Regions from separate parts of the Comamonas sp. 4034 genome, predicted to be linked through region 2. Evidence: predicted binding sites of a transcription regulator. Region 2 holds the regulator's gene; each other region holds the start of a gene.
What was found. Region 2 encodes sigma-54, which starts transcription at its own class of promoters, with help from an activator protein. Its sites were predicted from a motif close to TGGCANGNAANCTGCTTT; they were not measured.

Region 1: nirB (nitrite reductase large subunit NirB) is a predicted target of sigma-54. The motif match lies at 2,623-2,640, and genes of this name have one in related genera.
Region 3: ABIE32_RS11985 (urease subunit gamma) is a predicted target of sigma-54. The motif match lies at 3,062-3,079, and genes of this name have one in related genera.

What each region holds. Positions count from the first base shown of each region.
Region 1 is NZ_JBNDIT010000030.1:16,621-21,844, reverse strand. It holds gene nirB (nitrite reductase large subunit NirB) at 16-2,484, opposite strand; gene ABIE32_RS20565 (ABC transporter ATP-binding protein) at 2,818-3,630, opposite strand; gene ntrB (nitrate ABC transporter permease) at 3,627-4,619, opposite strand; gene ABIE32_RS20555 (CmpA/NrtA family ABC transporter substrate-binding protein) at 4,646-5,224, opposite strand, start outside.
Region 2 is NZ_JBNDIT010000002.1:37,465-42,688, reverse strand. It holds gene ABIE32_RS02740 (aspartyl/asparaginyl beta-hydroxylase domain-containing protein) at 1-691, shown strand, start outside; gene ABIE32_RS02735 (glutaredoxin domain-containing protein) at 798-1,277, shown strand; gene rpoN (RNA polymerase factor sigma-54) at 1,339-2,973, opposite strand; gene lptB (LPS export ABC transporter ATP-binding protein) at 3,076-3,852, opposite strand; gene lptA (lipopolysaccharide transport periplasmic protein LptA) at 3,876-4,544, opposite strand; gene ABIE32_RS02715 (thiol:disulfide interchange protein DsbA/DsbL) at 4,838-5,224, opposite strand, start outside.
Region 3 is NZ_JBNDIT010000009.1:148,365-153,588, forward strand. It holds gene ureC (urease subunit alpha) at 1-1,718, opposite strand, end outside; gene ABIE32_RS11975 (urease subunit beta) at 1,718-2,023, opposite strand; gene ABIE32_RS11980 (HupE/UreJ family protein) at 2,035-2,643, opposite strand; gene ABIE32_RS11985 (urease subunit gamma) at 2,682-2,984, opposite strand; gene urtA (urea ABC transporter substrate-binding protein) at 3,335-4,606, shown strand; gene urtB (urea ABC transporter permease subunit UrtB) at 4,708-5,224, shown strand, end outside.

The sequences.
Region 1 (5,224 bases), on a different contig from region 2:
TCCTCGGTGGTTGGCTCAGGCGCTGTCTCTTGCCGTTTGTGCAGCCGTCAATGGCTGGAACTGCCGCACATCCACGGCTGCCTTGTCGGTCTCGAACCAGGGATCGGGCTCGCCCTCCAGGGCGAACTGCAGTTGCTCCCACAGCACCTTGCGGCCTTCGGCATCATCCAGAATGCGCTTTTTCACATAGTCCAGACCCACCCGGTTGATGTAGTGCACGGTGCGCTCCAGGTACCAGCCTTCCAGGCGATACAGCTGCATGAATGCACCGGTGTACTCCATCACCTCGTCGGCAGTCTTGAGCTTGGTGAAGAAGTGCGCGACCTCGGTCTTGATGCCGCCGTTGCCGCCCACGTACATCTCCCAACCCGAGTCCACGCCGATGATGCCTACGTCCTTGATGCCGGACTCCGCGCAGTTGCGTGGGCAGCCGCTGACGGCGAACTTCACCTTGTGAGGTGCGTACATGCGCCACATGGCACGCTCCAGGTCCTTGCCCATCTGGGTGCTGTCCTGCGTGCCCATACGGCACCATTCGCTGCCCACACAGGTCTTGACCGTGCGCAACGCCTTGGCATAGGCATGGCCGCAAGGCATGCCGATATCGTTCCACACGCCCTGCAGGTCTTCTTTCTTCACGCCCAGCAAGTCGATGCGCTGGCCGCCCGTCACCTTCACGGTAGGTATCTGGTATTTGTCCACCACATCGGCAATGCGGCGCAACTCGTCGGCCGTGGTCTCACCGCCCCACATGCGCGGTATCACGCTGTACGTACCGTCCTTCTGAATATTGGCGTGGCTGCGCTCGTTGATGAAACGGCTTTGCGGGTCGTCCCTTGCCTCCTTGGGCCAGGTGCTGATCAGATAGTAGTTGACAGCCGGGCGACACGAGGCGCAGCCATTGGGCGTGCGCCATTCCATGAAGCGGAACACGGCATCGGTGGTCAACAGCCTGTGCTCACGAATCGCGTCGCGCACGGCTTGGTGGCCGTGGTCGGTACAACCGCACATGGCCTTGGTCTTGGGCGATGCGGAATAGTCGCCGCCGGCCGTGAACATGATGATCTGCTCCACCAGCCCGGTGCAGGAGCCGCAGCTGGCACTGGCCTTGGTGCGCTTGCGCACCTCTTCCAGCGTGAACAGGCCTTTTTCCTTGATGGCCTTGCAGATGGCTCCCTTGGTCACGCCGTTGCAGCCGCACACCTCGTCGCCATCGGCCATGGCGGCGGCCTTGTTCTGGCCCTGGTGGCCGGTATCTCCTAGATTGGACTCGCCAAACATCAGCTTGTCGCGGATATCGGCCACGCTGCGGCCTTCGCGCAGCAGCTTGAAATACCAGCTGCCATCCACCGTATCGCCATACAGGCAGGCGCCGACCAGCTTGTCATCCTTGATGACCAGCTTTTTGTAGACTCCCGCATAGGGGTCGCTCATCAGAATCTCTTCAGTATCGCCTCCGCCCCGGAAATCGCCCGCCGAGAACAGGTCGATGCCCGTGACCTTGAGCTTGGTCGAGGTCAGCGACCCCAGATAGCGGCCGATGCCGAATTCCGCCAGATGGTTGGCCAGCACCTTGCCCTGTTCAAACAGCGGCGCCACCAGCCCATAGGCAGTCCCCCGGTGCGCAGCACATTCGCCCACTGCGTAGATGCGCGGGTCGGTCACAGTCTGCAGCGTGTCGCTGACCACAATTCCGCGATTCACATGCAGATGCATGGATTCAGCCAGCCCCGTGTTGGGACGTATGCCGACGGCCATGACGACCAGATCAGCCGGAATCTCGCTGCCATCCTGGAAGCGCACCGCGCGCACGCGGCCGCTGGCGTCACCCAGCAATTCCTGCGTCTGCGCATGCATGCAGAACTGCATGCCTCGCTCGGAGAGCGATTGCTGCAGCATCTGGCCGGCCCGATCGTCAAGCTGGCGCTCCATCAGCCAATCCCCCACATGCACAACCGTCACCTGCATGCCGCGTTTCATCAGACCGTTCGCGGCCTCCAGTCCGAGCAGGCCACCACCGATCACCACCGCATGCCTGAGTGTCTTTGCCGCCTCGATCATGGCCTCGGTGTCGGCAATGTCCCGGTAGGCCAGTACACCCAGCAGGTCCTTGCCGGGAATGGGCAGAATAAAAGGGTTGGAGCCCGTTGCCATGATCAGGCGATCGTAGCCAGCACTGGCTTCTTCGCCCTGGGCATTGACCGCATGCACCGTACGACGGGCACGGTCCACGGCTGTCACGGTATAGCCTGCGTGCAGCAGAATGTGATGGTCCTGGTACCAGGCCCAGTCGTTGAGCACGATATCGCTGAGCGTCTGCTCCCCGGCCAGCACCGGCGACAGCAGAATTCGGTTGTAGTTGGGATGCGGCTCGGCGCCAAACACCGTGATGTCGTACAGATCGGGAGCAATGGCCAGCAACTCTTCCAGCGCGCGTACACCCGCCATTCCGTTGCCAATCATGACCAGTTTGGATTTTTTCATCTCAGTCCCCGTGGGCTTGGGAAAAAAAAGACGTCTGCGCGTTGCATGACCGGCATGAACGCGTAGACGTCTTTGTCCTTGGACTCCGGCGCAACCTTGCACCTTCACCCTGTGGCCCACCTTGGCCACGCCCAACAACATGCAATTGCCATGCCAGATCTGCCATCCCGAAAACCACACGCCCTGAGATCGCACGCATGCGCCTGGGCCCATCCCTTTTTAGGCCATGGCTCCCGGGCTTGCATGCACTGTTTTCGTGCCTGCGCCCTTTCCTGCTGTGCGAAAAACGCGCATGGCGCCCGAAGGCGCCATGGGGCGGGATGGGATCAAGGCTCAGACCACCTTCTCCACATGACCCTGGCGGGTGTAGAGAAAATCGATCACTGCCTTGCGATAGCTTTGATACTGCGGACTTTCGGCCAGCTCTACCCGGTTTCGCGGGCGAGGCAATTCCACATGCAGCACCTCCCCAATCGTGGCTGCCGGCCCGTTGGTCATCATCACGATCTTGTCGGACAGCAGCACGGCTTCGTCCACATCGTGCGTCACCATCACCACTGTGCTATGCGTGCGCGCCACAATCTCCAGCAATTCATCCTGCAGCTTGGCACGCGTCAGCGCATCGAGAGCGCCAAACGGCTCATCCATCAGCAACACCTGGGGCTCCATGGACAGCGCGCGCGCAATGCCCACGCGCTGCTTCATGCCGCCCGATATTTCGCCGGGACGCTTTTGCGCAGCATGGGTCAACCCAACCAGGGCCAGCGCCGCGTCGGTGCGCTCGGCCAGCTGCGCCCGGGTTTCGCTCCTGGCAAAGACACGCTCTACGGCCAGGTGCACATTGCCCCAGCAGGTCAGCCAGGGCAGCAGCGAATGGTTCTGGAACACCATGGCACGCTCGGGCCCTGGGCCCTTGATTTCCTTGTTGGCGCACAACAGTGCTCCGTCCGTGGGCATGGTCAGGCCAGCAATCAGATTCAGCAAGGTGGACTTGCCGCAGCCCGAATGCCCGATGAGGCTCGCGAACTCGCCCTTGGCGATATTCAGATGGATGTCGCGCAGCGCCGGAAACAGCCCTTTGGCAGTCTTGAAGGTCTGCTCCACGCCATGGATCTCGATGTACTTGGCGGACCGCGATCCATTCATGATTTCACCTCTTCAAACGTGAAGGCCGAAGCCAGCTTGACCAGTGCCCACTCCAGCACCAGGCCCACGATGCCGATCACAAAGATGGCAATGATGATGTTCTTGACGTTGAGGTTGTTCCACTCGTCCCAGACCCAGAAGCCTATGCCCACGCCGCCGGTCAGCATCTCGGCGGCCACGATCACCAGCCAGGCCGTGCCCACGGCCAGACGAACACCCGTCAACATATAGGGAAGCACGGCTGGAAACAGAATGGTGGTGGCGATCTTCCATTCCGACAGGTTCAGCACCCGGGCCACATTCATATAGTCCTGGGGCACACGCTGCACACCCACAGCGGTATTGATGACCATGGGCCAGATCGAGCAGATGAAGATGGTCCAGATGGCCGCCGGACTGGCGCCCTTGAACACAAGCAAGCCGATCGGCAGCCAGGCCAGCGGCGAGACCGGACGCAGCAGGCTGATCAGGGGATTGAACATGCGCGAGAGAAAACTGAAGCGCCCGATCAAAAAACCCAGCGGAATGCCCGCCAGCGCGGCCAGGCCGAAGCCGAGAGCCACGCGCTGCAACGAGGACAGCACGTTCCAGCCCACACCCTGGTCATTGGGGCCGCTGCGGTAGAACGGGTCCCTGAACACCTGCACAGCCTGCTCCCAGGTCTCCGCCGGGGAAGGGATGCTCTTGCCGGTGCTGCTGGAAACCAGAGACCACAGCCCGACCAGCAGTGCCAGCCCCAGCACCGGGGGCAAGATCCGCGCAAACAGTGGTTCTGTCCATTGGCGTAACGGGCTGGGCGCCACAATGGCCGAAGCCGAGGCTTGCGCTCTGCGTTTGGTATCTTTTTCCACATCAGACCTTATGTGATCTTCGCCAATAGCTATCTTTTTTGAACCTTCAAGCAGCGCATCATTGGCCGCCTGGGCGGCCAGTTGCGAATCGTGAGAGGGATCGGATTCGAGCGGTGAATGGAATACGGCACTGACCATGGTGACTCTCCGGCGGGGTGGCGGCCTCAGGCCTTGATCTTGAAGCTGTCTGCGTACTGGGCCGGGTTCTTGCCGTCCCAGACCACGCCATCGATCAGCTTGCTGCTGCGCATCGGTTCCTTGGGCACACTGACCTGGAGTTGGCTGGCAGCCTGCTGGTAGAGGTCGATGCGATTGATCTGCCGAGCCACGGCCAGATAGTCGGGATGCGACTTGAGCAGACCCCAGCGCTTGTGCTGGGTCAGGAACCACATGCCATCGGACAGATAGGGAAAATTCACCGCCCCATCGTTGAAGAACTTCATGTGGTTGGGGTCGTCCCAGGTCTTGCCCAGACCGTTCTGGTACCGACCCAGAATGCGCTGGTTGATCGCGTCAACACTGGTGTTGATGTAGGACTTCTGGGCCACGGTCTCGGCCATCTTCGTCTTGTTCTGCAGGCTGGCATCAATCCAGCGGCCAGCCTCCAGAATCGCCATCATTACGGCACGGCAGGTATTGGGGTTCTTCTGCGCGAACTCGCCCGTGGTGCCCAGCACTTTCTCGGGGTGGTCCTTCCAGATGTCTTGCGTGGTGTTGGCCGTGATGCCAATGCCATCCATGAT
Region 2 (5,224 bases):
TCGCGAAGAAGCCATCAACCTGCAGAAGAACATGCAGATCAAGGCGGCGGCCAACAACGACGACGCGGGCTTCAACTCCTTCTTCAAGACCGGCTGGAAGCGCTTCTACCTCAAGTGGTATGGCGACGCCCACCCCTCTGCCATGGAGCTGTGCCCCAAGACCACGGCGCTGGTCAAGGCCATCCCCAATGTGAAGGCCGCCATGTTTGCCGAGCTGCCGCCCGGCGCCAAGCTCAACCTGCACCGCGATCCGTACGCGGGCTCGCTGCGCTACCACCTGGCCGTGCTGGCCCCCAACGACGACCGCTGCATGATCGAAGTCGATGGCCAGCCGTACAGCTGGCGAGAGGGCGAAGGCGTGATCTTCGACGAGACCTATATGCACTGGGCAGAAAACCGCAGCGAAGGCAACCGCATCGTGCTGTTCTGCGATGTGGAGCGCCCCATGACCAACGGCTTTGCCCAGTGGCTCAACCACTGGCTGGGCAAGAATGTGGTCGCTGCCGCCAGCTCGCCCAACAATGAGGGCGACCCGCGCGGCTTCATCAGCCGCATCTTCAAAATCTCGTTCTACATGGGCCAGTGGCGCCGCCGCTACAAGGCCTGGAACAAAACCGCCTACAAACTCACCAAGTTCGGCCTGATGCTGGCCGTGGCAGCGCTGTTTGTATGGTGGCTGTGGCCCGCTTGATGGGCCCAATCTTGATCACTGAAAAAAGCCACTGGTGCGCAAATGCCCAGCGGCTTTTTTCTTTTATATGATTGGCTTGGCCCCCCAGTGCCTCCCTGGAGACTCCATGCGTTCCTTTTGCCTTACGTTGTTGTTGATTGCAATCTACCCGTTCGCAGGTGCGCAGACGCTGTACAAAACGGTGGGGGCCGACGGCAAGGTGGTCTACAGCGACCGGCCCCCTGCCGAAGGCAACGCCCAGGCCCTGCAGCAGGAGCAATTGCCGATCAGCATCGTGCCGGGCATGCCACCGGCACCCGCAGGCAAGGCGACCGCGAAGAAGGCGGTGGTGCAGCATGGCCAGGCCGTGTTGTACATGGCGCAATGGTGCGGCTACTGTCGGCTCGCGCGCGCCTATCTGGCCAAAAACCAGATCGCCTACCGTGAAATCGATATCGACACGCCAGACGGCAAGGCCGCTTTTGCAGAGATCGGCGGCCGGGGCGTACCGGTGCTGCTGACAGACGGCCAGCGGCTGGCGGGGTTCCGCGAATCCAGCTATGACGCGCTGTTTGCCAAGCGCAAGGCTGCAGCGGGCAAGAAATAAGGCAAAACTGGCCCCTGGCACCCGCCCATCAAGCGCGATAAGCTACACAAATAATAGCAATCTACAAGGTCTTGCGCAGGCTGGCCGCCGGAATACGCAAGGCTTCGCGGTACTTGGCGACCGTACGGCGCGCGCACTCGATGCCCTGCTCCTGCAGCAGATCGGCGATCTTGGCATCGGACAGCGGCTTTTTCGGGTTTTCCTCGTCCAGCAGCTGCTTGATCAGCGCCTTCACCGCCGTGCTGGAGGCGCTGCCCCCGGTTTCGGTGCCCAGGCCCGAGCCAAAGAAGTACTTGAGCTCAACCGTGCCCTGGGGCGTTGCCATGTACTTGGCCGTGGTCACGCGGCTGATGGTGGATTCGTGCAGGCCCAGCTCATCGGCGATCTCGCGCAGCACCATAGGGCGCATGGCAAGCTCACCATGCACGAAGAAGTTGCGCTGCCGCTCCACAATGGCCTGCGACACCCGCAGGATGGTGTCGAAACGCTGCTGGATGTTCTTGATGAACCAGCGCGCCTCCTGCAGCCGTTGCTGCAGCGCCCCATGGCCTTCGCTGCCCTTGTGGCTGCGCAGGGCGTTGGCATACACCTCCTGCACGCGCAGGCGCGGCATCACTTCGGCATTGAGCTGTACGCTGAAACCCGGCACGGGCAGGCCGCGCTCGTTGCTGGGGCGCACGATGATGTCGGGGATGATGGCGTTGCGGTCAACGTCTGCATAGGGGCGGCCCGGGCGTGGCTCCAGCTTTGCAATCACCGCCAGCGCGCTGCGCACGGCAGCTTCGCTGCAACCCGTCAGCTGCATGAGCTTGCGCACATCGCGGCGCGCCAGCAGGTCGAGCGATTCCTGGCATACGAGCAGCGCAGTCTCCAGGGCGAGCGCATCAGCCTCGGGGTGGGCAGAGCCTTCCTCATCCAGCAGGCGCTGACGGGCCTTGATCTGCAGCGCCAGGCATTCGGCCAGGGTGCGAGCGCCCACGCCCACCGGCTCCAGGCTTTGCAGCAGGCGCAGCGCCACGGTCAGGTGGTGCAGCAGCGCGTCATAGGCCTCCGGATCGGAGGCATCGCCAAAGCTCTGCGCCAGCTCGGCCAGGGTCTCTTCCAGGTAGCCGTCGTCGTTCAGGGATTCGATCAGAAAGTACAGCGCGGCACGGTCTTCCGGGCACAGCCGCAGCGACAGCGCCTGGCGGTGCAGCACGTCCTGCAGGCTGATGTGTACCGAGCTGCGGTCTGATGCGGGGGTTTCGTCTTCGTCATCTCCAGCGCTGGCACGGGCTGGCACATCGCCGCCCCACTCTTCCCAGTCGGAGGCAGAGTCGCCCGCAGCGGCTTCGGCGTCGGCACCGGTTTCCTTGCCAGCGGCAAAGTCCAGGGTTTCGCCTGCAGAATAATCTGGCTCAAAATCAGCTTCCGTGCCTACTGAGTCTGCGGAAGAAGCTATCTTTTCAGAAGTATTTTCCGCGCGCTCATCACCTGCATCCGCACTGGCACCCGTCGCATCGGCAGGCGCTGCTGCGGCGTCCGGCTCTGCAGCGGCCTCCTCCGCATCCCGCTCCAGAAACGGGTTTTCGTCGAGCATCTGCTCCACTTCCTGCGACAACTCCTGCGTGGACAGTTGCAGAAGCCGGATGGACTGCTGCAGCTGCGGCGTGAGCGTGAGGTTCTGCGAGACGCGCAGTGACAGCGAGGGCATCATAGCGAGCCCCCTTGCATGGCAATGTATGCGCTTGCTATGAAACGGTTGTGTGACCGGCCAGCCACCGCGCGAACAACGCGTTGCCAGCCAGGTCTGCGTGCATCACATGCGGAAATGCTCACCCAGGTACACCCTCCTCACATCGGCGTTTTCCACAATCTCTTGCGGCGTCCCGGCTGCCAGCACCTTGCCATCACTGATGATGCAGGCGTGGTCGCAAATGCCCAGGGTTTCGCGCACGTTGTGGTCGGTAATCAGCACGCCGATGCCACGGTCTCTCAAAAAAGCGACGATACGCTGGATCTCGATCACCGCAATCGGGTCAATGCCCGCAAACGGCTCGTCCAGCAGAATGAAACGAGGCTGCGTGGCAAGCGCCCGTGCAATCTCGACACGGCGACGCTCGCCGCCAGAGAGTGCAACGGCCGGCGACTCACGCAAGTGCTCTACACGCAGCTCCTGCAAAAGCGCCGTCAACTGGCGCTCCACCTCATCGCGTGGCAATGGCTTGCCATTGGGGCCTTTTTGCAGCTCCAGCACGGCGCGCACATTGTCCTGCACGCTGAGCTTGCGGAAGATCGATGCTTCCTGCGGCAGATACGACAGGCCCAGCTGCGAGCGCTGGTGAATCGGCATGTTGGCCACCGAGTGGCCGTCGATGCGGATGTCGCCGCCATCGCTGCGCACCAGGCCAACGATCATGTAGAACGATGTGGTCTTGCCCGCGCCATTGGGGCCGAGCAGGCCGACGACCTCGCCCTTGCGCACCGACAGCGACACATCCTTGACGACCTTGCGGCTGCCATAGGATTTTTCGAGGTGCAGCACTTCGAGCTGGCTGCGATGGTCGCTGGCTGCCGCCTTGGCGTTGACCGAGATTCCCGACGAAGTTTCAGCCACGGTCACTTGGCTCCGTCATTGAGTTGGGTGCTCGGGCGCAGCTTTTCCTTGTCGTCCGCAGCGGGCTTGGCCTTGCCTGCGTCCGCTTTCGCATCGGCCTTTTCATCGGCCTTGGGCGTCAGGATCACGCGTACGCGGCCATTCTTGGGCGCGCCGGGTTTGGTTTCTGCCGTCTGCTCGCCCTTCTGGCCATTCACGGTAAAGGTGTCGGTCAGGTTGTTGTAGACGATGACCGAGCCGCTGACCTGGTCGGTCAGGGTGGTTTCACGGTAGCGGCGCAACTCGCCCCGGCGCTCGAAGTGCACGGTATCGTCGCGACCGTTGTAGGTGATGACTTCGCCTTCGCCTTCGACAAACTCGGACGGCGCGCCGGGCGCGGTGTCGCGCTTCTGGCGGAAGAACGCCAGCTTGCCGGGCGCCGCCGTCACCACACCGTGCTGGTAACCATCGCGGTCCTGGCTGACGGTCAACTGGGCGCCGCGAATGATGATGGTGCCCTTGGTCACCACGACATTGCCGGTAAAGACGCTGGTCTGCTTGAGCTCATCGTGCGTACCATTGTCCGCCTCGATGTTCATGGGCTTGGTGCGGTCGGCGCGCTCGGCGTGCGACAGCAATGGCAGCGCCAGCACAGCCGCCATCAACAGGGTGGAAAAAATACTAGGTCTCATAAGGCATGAATCTTGCTCTTACCCATTGTAGCCATGCTGAGGGGCCTGCCGCCAGCGCTGCGGAAATCACCCACGTTCCCTGCGATGCAGAGGCGCCGGAATGTCCGGAAAGCCTGCTTGACCGCCCCCGATCCGCCTGCTTACAGCAGGCAATGGCTTTTGCTTGGCCGTGTCAGCTTGCCGCCTTTTGCGACACGGGCGCCTTTCAAGGCACAGCCCCCAGCGATGAAAAAAGCCCGCATGTTGCGGGCTTGGCGGTGTGGTTCTGCACGATATCCGTATTCGGTATCGGATCAGCCCTGGGTTGCCAGGAATTCCACCACCTGCAGCACATTGGTCATCGAGCCTGCGCGCGTTCCATCGGTGTAGTACTTGCCTGCCACGCCCATGGCTGGCACGCCTTCCACGCCGTAGGATTCCTGCAACTGCGTCGCCTTGCGCACCTGGTTGGTGACCGAGAACGAGTTGTAGATGTCCTTGAACTTCTTGATGTCGACGCCGTTCTTCTCCATCCAGGCGAAGATTTCGTCGTCCTTGTTCAGGCGCTGGCGCTCCACGTGAATGGCGCGGAAAACCTTGACATGCACGTCAGGGATCAGGCCCATGGTTTCCAGCGTGTAGTAGATCTTTTGCTGAGGAATGAAGGTGTTGTTGAACGCGACGGGCACGCGGCGCACCTG
Region 3 (5,224 bases), on a different contig from region 2:
CAGAATAAAAAGTACCGCTGCGCCATCGGAAGGCAGGCCGCAGGCTCACAGGTCAGCAACTGGCCGTTGGCCCGCACCGCGTAGGTCTGGGCATCGACCTCCATGTGCGGTGCCAGATCGTTATGCACCATATCGCTCTTTTTCACGCCACGTATGCCTTTGACGGCAGACAGCGTCTTGTGCAGGCCAAAGCGCTGGCCAATATCGGCGGCCAGCCCGGCTTGCGAGACAAAGGTGAGCGATGTCCTTGCAATCGCGCCGCCAAAGCTGCCGAACATGGGCCGGTAGTGCACGGGCTGCGGCGTGGGGATGGAGGCGTTGGGGTCACCCATGGCGGCCATGGCAATGAAGCCGCCTTTGAGAATGCACGTGGGCTTGACGCCGAAGAAGGCTGGCTTCCAGATCACGATATCGGCCCACTTGTCCACTTCCAGGCTGCCTACTTCGTGGCTGATGCCATGGGCAATCGCAGGATTGATGGTGTACTTGGCGATATAGCGCTTGATGCGGAAATTGTCGTTGCGCGTGCCATCCCCCGCGAGGGCACCGCGCTGCAGCTTCATCTTGTGCGCGGTCTGCCAGGTGCGCAGGATCACCTCGCCCACGCGGCCCATGGCCTGGCTGTCAGAGCTGAACATGCTGATGGCGCCAATGTCGTGCAGGATGTCTTCCGCAGCGATGGTCTCCTTGCGGATGCGGCTTTCGGCAAAAGCCAGATCTTCGGCAATGCCCGCATCCAGGTGGTGGCAGACCATGAGCATGTCCACATGCTCGTCCAGCGTATTCACTGTGTAGGGGCGCGTAGGGTTGGTGGAACTGGGCAGCACATTGGCCTCGCCCACCACCTTGAGGATATCGGGTGCGTGGCCGCCACCCGCGCCCTCGGTGTGGAAAGTATGGATGGTACGGCCCCTGAAAGCGGCCACCGTGTCTTCCACGAAGCCGCTTTCGTTGAGGGTATCGGTATGGATGGCGACCTGCGTGTCGGTGTCTTCGGCCACGGTGAGGCAGTTGTCGATGGCAGCGGGCGTACTGCCCCAGTCCTCGTGCAGCTTCAGACCGATGGCGCCTGCAGCAATCTGTTCATGCAGCCCCTGCGGCAGGCTCGCGTTGCCTTTACCCAGAAAGCCCAGGTTCATGGGAAAGGCATCAGCCGCCTGCAGCATGCGCTCCATGTTCCAGGGGCCGGGGGTGCAGGTGGTGGCAAAGGTACCTGTGGCAGGGCCTGTTCCCCCTCCAATCATGGTGGTGACGCCACTGGTCAGGGCCTCTTCGATCTGCTGCGGAGCGATGAAATGGATGTGGGTGTCAATGCCGCCAGCCGTGACAATGCTGCCTTCGCAACTGATGATCTCGGTGCCCGGGCCGATGATGATGTCCACACCCGGTTGCGTATCAGGGTTTCCGGCCTTGCCAATGGCGGCAATGCGTCCATCTTTGAGGCCGATGTCGGCTTTGACGATACCCCAGTGGTCGATGATCAAGGCATTGGTGAGCACCGTGTCCATGGCGCCTTGCGCGCGGCTGCGCTGGCTCTGTGCCATGCCATCACGAATGGTCTTGCCGCCGCCGAACTTCACTTCCTCGCCATAACCGCCCGCGCGCAGCGTGAAGTCCTGCTCCACTTCAATCACCAGATCGGTATCGGCAAGGCGCACGCGGTCACCGACCGTGGGGCCATAGGTTTCAGCGTAGGCGCGCTTTTCCATCGTAGCCATCAGAGCACTCCTTGCACCAGGCCGCAAAAGCCATACACCTCTCGGCTGCCACCAATATCCACCAGTTCAACCGTGCGCTGTTGCCCCGGCTCAAAGCGCACCGCCATGCCGCTGGCAATGTTCAGCCGCATGCCGCGCGCTACAGCGCGGTCGAATGCCAGACCCGCATTTGTTTCGGAAAAATGGTAGTGGGAGCCTACCTGGATGGGCCGGTCGCTGGCGTTGTGCACCACCAGCGTCACAGTGCGGCGGCCACTGTTGAGGGCGTGCGCACCCTCGTCGATCAAGAGTTCACCGGGGATCATGGCGTCTCCTGTCAGGCCAAACGAATCAGCAGGAAAGCGCCGAGCAGCGCAGTACCCACGCCACCCAGCCGAGCCAGCCATTGGTGGCGCTGCATCAACCCATGGCCCAACCCCATGCCTGTGATGTGCAGAATGGCCGACCCCAACGCCATCCCTGCCAGCGCACCCAGGGCCGCAAGGCCACCATCGCCTGCCAGCTCATACCCATGCGCTGCACCATGAAAGAATGCAAAGCCTCCTGCCAGCGCCGCCGCCGCAACCCAAGGCATCTTGCTTTGCACCGCCACCAGCAGGCCCAACGCCAATACCGAGGCAGCAACCATAGGCTCCACCCCCGGCACCCGCAGCCCGGCAAAACCTGCAACTGCGCCAACTACCAGCATGGCAACAAAAGCGACCGGTACACGCCAGGCGGCCTGAAGCCGAGGAAAGGCCAACACACTCCAGACGCCCACGGCCAGCATGGCTGCCAGGTGGTCAAGACCGGTGAACGGGTGCACCAGGCCCTGCACAAAGCTGTCCGCCAGGCCATGTGTGTGCGAGTGATCGCCGCCATGTGCCAGTGCAATGGCAGGCAGCATGGGCAGTGCGGCAAGGGTGATGGAAGTTACTTTTTTCATAACGATTTGGGTTGGACGACTATCGGGTTCGAGAGATTTCAGATGATGGGTTCGTGCACGGTGACGAGTTTGGTCCCGTCGGGAAAGGTGGCTTCGATCTGGATGTCCGGGATCATCTCGGCAATGCCGTCCATCACATCCGCGCGCGTCAGCACCGTGCGGCCTTCGCTCATCAACTGGGCCACGGTCTTGCCATCCCGCGCACCTTCCATCACAAAGGCACTGATGAGCGCCACCGCTTCCGGGTAGTTGAGTTTGAGGCCCCGGGCCATGCGACGCTCGGCCAGCAGAGCCGCCGTAAAGATCAACAGCTTGTCTTTTTCGCGTGGAGTGAGTTCCATGGAGGCTTGATTCCGTATCCTGAAGTATTTGCCGGTACACGCCATCGCGCGCCGGTGCCAAAGATATGGAATGACACAGTGCAATATTCGGGCCAACCGTGCACACCCTTGGAGCACAGGCACCAGAGACAGGCATTCCGGGGGATTGTGGCGCACCAAAACCAGCAAGCGATCCCCGCACGACCCCCAATTGGTGCACGCGCACTACAGCAGTGCGAAGCCGCGCCCCATCTCACCGCAGCGAATGCGAACCAAGCAGCCATCCGCGAGTAGATTTCAAAACTGGCACGCCTATTGCACTGCAGCACGCACGGTCAATCGTGACCGAACCCTTTTGTTGGAGTGGTGCAATGAATCGTCGTGGAACCCTGAACGTACTGGCAGCCTCGGTCTCCCTGGCTTACTTCTTCTCGTCTCCTGCGCAAGCACAGGACACCATCAAGGTCGGCGTGCTGCACAGCCTGTCAGGCACCATGGCCATTTCGGAGACCGTGCTCAAGGATACGGTGCTGATGGCCATCGACGACATCAACGCCAAGGGTGGTGTGCTGGGCAAGAAGCTGGAGCCCGTGGTGGTGGACCCTGCCTCCAACTGGCCGCTGTTCGCTGAAAAAGCCAAGCAGTTGATCACGCAGGACAAGGTAGCCGTGGTCTTCGGCTGCTGGACCAGCGTATCGCGCAAATCGGTGCTGCCCGTGTTCGAGCAGAACAATGGCCTGCTGTTCTACCCTGTTCAGTACGAAGGTGAAGAGCTGTCCAAGAATGTCTTCTACACCGGAGCTGCCCCCAACCAGCAGGCAATTCCTGCGGTCGAGTATCTGATGAGCAAGGAAGGCGGTGGTGCCAAGCGTTTCGTGCTGCTAGGCACTGATTATGTCTACCCCCGCACCACCAACAAGATCCTGCGCGCCTTCCTCAAATCCAAGGGCGTGAAGGATTCCGACATCATGGAAACCTATACCCCCTTTGGCCACAGCGACTACCAGACCATCGTGGCAGATGTGAAGAAATTCTCCACCGGCGGCAAGACCGCTGTGATCTCCACCATCAATGGCGACTCCAACGTGCCCTTCTACAAGGAGCTGGGCAATGCGGGCCTCAAAGCCAAGGATGTGCCCGTGGTGGCCTTCAGCGTGGGCGAGGAAGAGCTGCGCGGCGTGGACACCAAGCCACTGGTAGGACACCTGGCAGCGTGGAACTACTTCATGAGCGTGAAGAACCCTACCAACACCGCTTTCATCAAACAGTGGAGCGATTACGCCAAGGCCAAGAACATTGCGGGCCACAAGGACAAACCGCTGACCAACGACCCGATGGAAGCCACCTGGATCGGCATCCACATGTGGAAGCAGGCCATCGAAAAAGCCAAGAGCACGGATACCGACAAGGTCATCGCTGCCATGGCCGGCCAGACCTTCGCTGCACCAGACGGCTTCACCGTGAAGATGGACGAGAAGAACCACCACCTGCACAAGCCCGTGATGGTGGGTGAGATCAAGGCCGATGGCCAGTTCAATGTGGTCTGGAAAACCAAGGGCCCAATCAAGGCACAGCCCTGGAGCCCCTATATCGAAGGCAATGACAAGAAGAAGGACGAGCCGGACGGCAAGAGCAGTTCCTGATTGCATGCTGCCCGGTCTGCGCAATGCCGACCGGGCAATATCAAGTATCAAAACAATAGCTAATGGCGCTTAATGGATAAGCGCTGAAGGTTGATTCAACCATGAACATCCTGCACAAAGCCATGGCCGCAGCCTTGGGCTTGCTGCTGTCCCTGTCCTGCCACGCGCTGACCGCCGAACAGACCTTTGCCATGGCGGCTGCCGAAGACAATGATGCGCGCGCTGCGGCCATCAACGCCGCCGTGCTGGAGCCTGACGACGGCGGCAGGCTGGCCGCCTATCTGCAGGCGCTTGCCGATGACGCTGTACGCACAGCCGGTGGCAAGGCCTTTGTCATCCAGGGCGAGCGTGCCATCGATCCCGCCACCGGTGCAGTCACCACACTGCCCGCTGATGCCGAGGAGATCGTCAACAACAACTACCTGCGCGGCGTGATCGAATCCGCTCAGGCTGCACTGGCGCTGAACAGCGCCGATGTGCAGGCCCGCCGTGCAGCGGCGCAAAAGCTGGCGGCAGAACCCGATGCCGCTCGCCTGCCGCTGATCGACAAGGTGCTGGCAGGTGAACAGGATGCACAGGTCAAAGCCATGCTGGAGCGCGCCAAGGCTGCCAGCCTGC